2 regions of the Caulobacter sp. GW821-FHT09B11 genome follow, and region 2 is predicted to be linked to the other one. Evidence: predicted binding sites of a transcription regulator. Region 2 holds the regulator's gene; the other holds the start of a gene.
What was found. Region 2 encodes LexA, which represses DNA repair genes until DNA is damaged. Its sites were predicted from a motif close to ATGTTCNCNANNTGTTCT; they were not measured.

Region 1 (2,373 bases), on a different contig from region 2:
GTGTCGGACTGGTAGCGGCCCAGTTCCTCACGCACCCAGCTGCTGTCGGTCTCGCGCCAGCGGCGCTCCAGGTTCGGCAGCACGCCCTCGAAGGGCTTGTCGACCTCGTACTTGCGGGCGTTGTCGTCGTAGGTGAACTTGATCTTCTCGCCCTTGGAGCCGTTCAGCACCACGGTCCGGGCCTTTTCCGGCAGCTTGTACCAGGGCTCGTCCATCGAGAAGCCGTAGTGGCGCGCCAGGGCCTGCAGGGTCTGGGTATAGAGCGGCGAGGGACCCTTGGCCCAGGGCGCGACCGCGCCCTTGTGCAGGGTCTTGTCCTTGTCCGGGATGATCAGGTCGGCGTCGAAGGCCAGCTTCGCGCCCAGGCCGTCGCAGGTGGGGCAGGCGCCGGCCGGGTTGTTGAACGAGAACAGCCGCGGCTCGATCTCGGCGATGGTGAAGCCGCTGACCGGGCAGGCGAAGCGCTCGGAGAACAGGATGCGCTTGGGCTCCTTCTCGCCTTCGTCGATCGTCGCCCATTCGGCCACGGCCAGGCCGTCGGCCAGGCGCAGGGCCTGTTCGAGGGAGTCGGCCAGGCGCTGCTCCATGCCGGCCTTGGTCACCACGCGGTCCACGACCACGTCGATGTCGTGCTTGAACTTCTTGTCGAGGACCGGGGCGTCCTCGATCGGATAGTACTCGCCGTCGATCTTCAGCCGCTGGAAGCCGGCCTTCTGCCACTCGGCGATTTCCTTGCGGTACTCGCCCTTGCGGTCGCGCACGACGGGGGCCAGCAGATAGAGGCGCGTGCCTTCGGGCAGGACGGTGATCTTGTCGACCATCTGGCTGATGGTCTGGCTCTCGATCGGCAGGCCGGTGGCCGGCGAATAGGGCACCCCGACCCGCGCCCACAGCAGGCGCATGTAGTCGTGGATCTCGGTCACCGTGCCGACGGTCGAGCGCGGGTTCCTGGACGTCGTCTTCTGCTCGATCGAGATGGCCGGGGACAGGCCCTCGATCAGGTCGACGTCCGGCTTGCTCATCAGCTCCAGGAACTGGCGGGCATAGGCCGACAACGACTCCACATACCGCCGCTGACCCTCGGCGTAGATGGTGTCGAAGGCCAGCGAGCTCTTGCCCGAGCCCGACAGGCCGGTCAGCACGACCAGCTCGCCGCGCGGAATGTCGACGCTGACGTCCTTGAGATTGTGCTCGCGGGCGCCGCGGACGCGGATGAAGTTCAGTTGCTCGGCCATGGTGTCCGGAACGCTCGAGGTCGGATTGGGAGCCACGCGCGAGGCGCGGCGCAGCGGCTATATGTAGGGCGCTGGCGCGGCATTAACACAAGAACAACATGCGAACAAACGCCGCAGCCATCCTGCTGCCAGTCCTGCTGACATCAGATGTCAGCAGGAGGCGTGTCGGAGGGCGCAAAGCGGGCGCCGCGCGGTCGAATTTCGGACGCCATCGAAGCGCGAGCATTCGCCGTCAGAGCAATCTTCGGTGGCGGGCGATGGGGCGGGGGCGACGCGCGGTCGGACGATGGGCGGTCGCGGCCCCGGCGGGCCTGGCGGCCAACCTGCTGCTGATCGGCCTGCTGTCGCTGGTCGAGCGCACGCCGACGCCGGTGGAGCCGCCGGCCATGCTAGTCGAGCTCGACCGCACGGAAGAGGAAGAGCCGCCGCCGGCGCCGAAGCGGGCGGCCAGGGCCTCGTCCTCTTCAGCCGCCAGGGCTTCCGAACCTCGGGCCAATCCAGACGGTGTCGCGTCCACCGCCCCGGAAGGAGAGGGCGCGCCGTCGGCCGGTCCACCCGGACCCGCCGCGCCCGCGATCGATCCCGCCTGGCGCCTCGACCGCAAGGACATCGATCGCTGGAAGCTGACGGAAGGCAATCCGGATTTCCGCTGGGGCCGCTACCACCGGGCCTGCAAGGGCCTGAGCAGCGAGCACCTGACCGACGAGGAGAAGGACCGCTGCTGGGGTAGCCTGGCCGCCAAGGCGCCGTCGCCGCGGATGGGACCCGTGGGCCGTCCCGCCCTGCCGCCAGCCAGGTTCGTGCCCCGCGGCCTGCCGCCGCCCCCGCCGCCCTTCGCCGAGGAGGCCCGCAGGCAAGCCCGTTGCGGCGCCTATCGCGCCGGCCGCGCCGCGCAGCCGCGCCTGCGCGACGGGATCTGCTGACGGGAAGCTCCCATTCGGGGCCCTGCTTGCCGAACCCGGTTGGCGGGCGTAGAAGCCCGGCTCCACCCCTGATGGAGGCCGCCATGATCAGCCCGACGGAAGACCGCTTCGTCCTTCCCGTTTCCCTGTTCGTGGTTTCCCATGCCCGCCTTCATCACACTGGACTCCGTTTCCGCCGCCACGCCTGACGGCCGCGTTCTCTTCGAAAACCTGAA
Region 2 (2,373 bases):
CAGGCCCGCTGCGCCTGGAACCCGGCGGTGGACGCCAATCTGCCGGCGCAGATCGGCATGGGCTTCGTGCCGTTCGAGAACCTCGTCGGCCGCGCCGAGATGGTGGTGTTCTCGTGGGAAAGCGGCGCCGGTCCGCGATGGAATCGGTCGTTCCAGCGGCTGTGAATCGGCGGCTACCGGCCAGGAATCACGGTCTCGGCGGCGATATTTTCGCGGCTCGGGACGCGACGCGATCGCACCGTCTACGGAAAATCACGGCCCGGTATGGTTTCACGGCCGCGTCCGTCCGACTGAGAACGACGGACTTATCCGACGTAAATCAGTCATTTAAGGCCGAGGTCCTGACAGAATCGTCGCCAGCGATCTGGCAGAACGCCGGTCGCCGTAATTCACTTGACCTTAACCAAGAACACCTAGAGAACATTCGCAAGGTTTGCGGTTTGTTCCGCGACGACTTGCGAGGCCGTCATGCTCACCCGCAAGCAGCACGAGCTGCTGATGTTCATCCACGAACGGATCAAGGAGACCGGCGTCTCCCCCTCCTTCGACGAGATGAAGGAGGCCCTGGATCTGGCGTCGAAGTCGGGCATCCACCGGCTGATCACCGCCCTGGAAGAGCGCGGCTTCATCCGCCGCCTGGCCCACCGGGCCCGGGCGCTGGAGGTGGTGAAGCTGCCGCAGCAGGCCACGACGGCCGCCCCGCCCAAGGGCCGAGGCGCGTTCCGGCCCCAGGTGCTGGAAGGCGGCGGTCCCGCTCCTTCGGCCCCCGCCCCCGCCTTGCCGATCGCCAATGACAGCCGCGAACTGCCGATCCTGGGCCGCATCGCCGCCGGCACGCCGATCGACGCCATCCAGCACGAGCGCGACCGCCTGCCGGTGCCCGAGAGCATGCTGGGCGGCGGCGAGCACTACGTGCTTGAGGTGCAGGGCGACTCGATGATCGAGGCCGGCATCCTCGACGGCGACTATGTGATCATCCGCAAGGGCGACACGGCCAACAGCGGCGAGATCGTCGTGGCCCTGGTTGGCGAGGAAGCCACGCTGAAGCGCCTGCGCAAGAAGGGCGGCTCGATCGCTCTGGAAGCGGCCAACCCCAAGTACGAGACCCGCATCTTCGGCCCCGACCAGGTCGAGGTGCAGGGCAAGCTGGTGGGTCTGATCCGCCGCTATCACTGACGGTTCAGGCCGACACGACGGTTCGAGGGCGCGATCGCAAGGTCGCGCCCTTTTCCGTTGCGGGGACGCGCGCCGTGGTCGCTGACGAGCGCATGCGATCCAGGGCGTCGCGCGGCCAGTGTTGACTCGATCAATAATCACCTAATATTGACGCAATCAACATTGGGGGCCGCATGACCGATCGCCACGACACCGACGTCGCCACCCTGCGCGCCTTCAACCGCGTCTACACCAGCCGCCTGGGCCTGCTCGACGCCAGCTATGACGGCAGCCCGTTCACGCTGAGCGAGGCGCGCATTCTCTACGAACTGGCGAACCGGACCGCCCCGATGGCCGCCGACATTGCCCGCGCCCTGCGGCTGGATCCGGCCCAGGTCAGCCGCACGATCAAGCGCTTTTCCGAACGGGGCCTGGTCACGGCGCGCGAGAACCCGGCGCACGGCCGCCACCAGCTGCTGACCCTGACCGACGAGGGCCGCGCGACCTTCGCCGCCCTGGAGGCCAACACCCGCGCCAGCATCGGCGCCCTTATCGAGGGCCTGCATCCGCTGCAGCGGGCGCGGCTGCTGGATGCGGCCGGGGCAATCAACGAGGTGTTCGAGGGCGGCGCGCCCGAGGTCGTGCTGCGGGCCTTGCGGCCCGGCGATCTTGGCCTGGTCGCCTCGCGCCAGGCGGTGCTCTATGCGAGCGAATACGGCTGGAACGGCGACTACGAGGCCCTGGTGGCCGGCATCCTGGCCGACTTCCACCGCAACTTCGATCCCGCTAGGGACGACGCCTGGATCGCCGAGGCGGGCGGCCGGATGGTCGGCTCGATCTTCCTGGTGCGCGGCGATGCGCCCGGCGTCGCAAAGCTGCGCCTGCTCTATGTAGAGGCCCAGGCGCGTGGGCTCGGCGTGGGCCGGCGGCTGGTCGAGACCTGCGTCGCGCGCGCCCGGGCGCTGGGCTATGCGCGGCTGGACCTCTGGACCGTCAGCGTGCTGACCGCCGCGCGCCGGCTCTACGAGCAAGCCGGTTTCCAGCTGACCCACGAGGCGCCCGGCCGCCAGTTCGGTCACGACCTGATCGACCAGACCTGGTCGCTGGACCTGTAGAGCGTCGGCCTGGCCGGCTTGCGCCTCCACGGCCAAGCTGACAGCCTGCGCCACCCGCAAGCACGACCGCGAAGGCTGCATGGACCACCCGGACTGGTATCCC

Region 1: a site for LexA is predicted at 1,326-1,343, ahead of uvrA (excinuclease ABC subunit UvrA). Genes of this name have one in related genera too.

Annotation. Positions count from the first base shown of each region.
Region 1 covers NZ_JBWKPK010000006.1:82,009-84,381, reverse strand. Annotated here, with positions in the region: gene uvrA (excinuclease ABC subunit UvrA) at 1-1,235, opposite strand, end outside; gene AC07N1_RS06090 (hypothetical protein) at 1,493-2,158, shown strand; gene AC07N1_RS06085 (ABC-F family ATP-binding cassette domain-containing protein) at 2,300-2,373, shown strand, end outside.
Region 2 covers NZ_JBWKPK010000004.1:54,877-57,249, forward strand. Annotated here, with positions in the region: gene lepB (signal peptidase I) at 1-165, shown strand, start outside; gene lexA (transcriptional repressor LexA) at 469-1,176, shown strand; gene AC07N1_RS03905 (bifunctional helix-turn-helix transcriptional regulator/GNAT family N-acetyltransferase) at 1,350-2,270, shown strand; gene AC07N1_RS03910 (DUF6882 domain-containing protein) at 2,350-2,373, shown strand, end outside.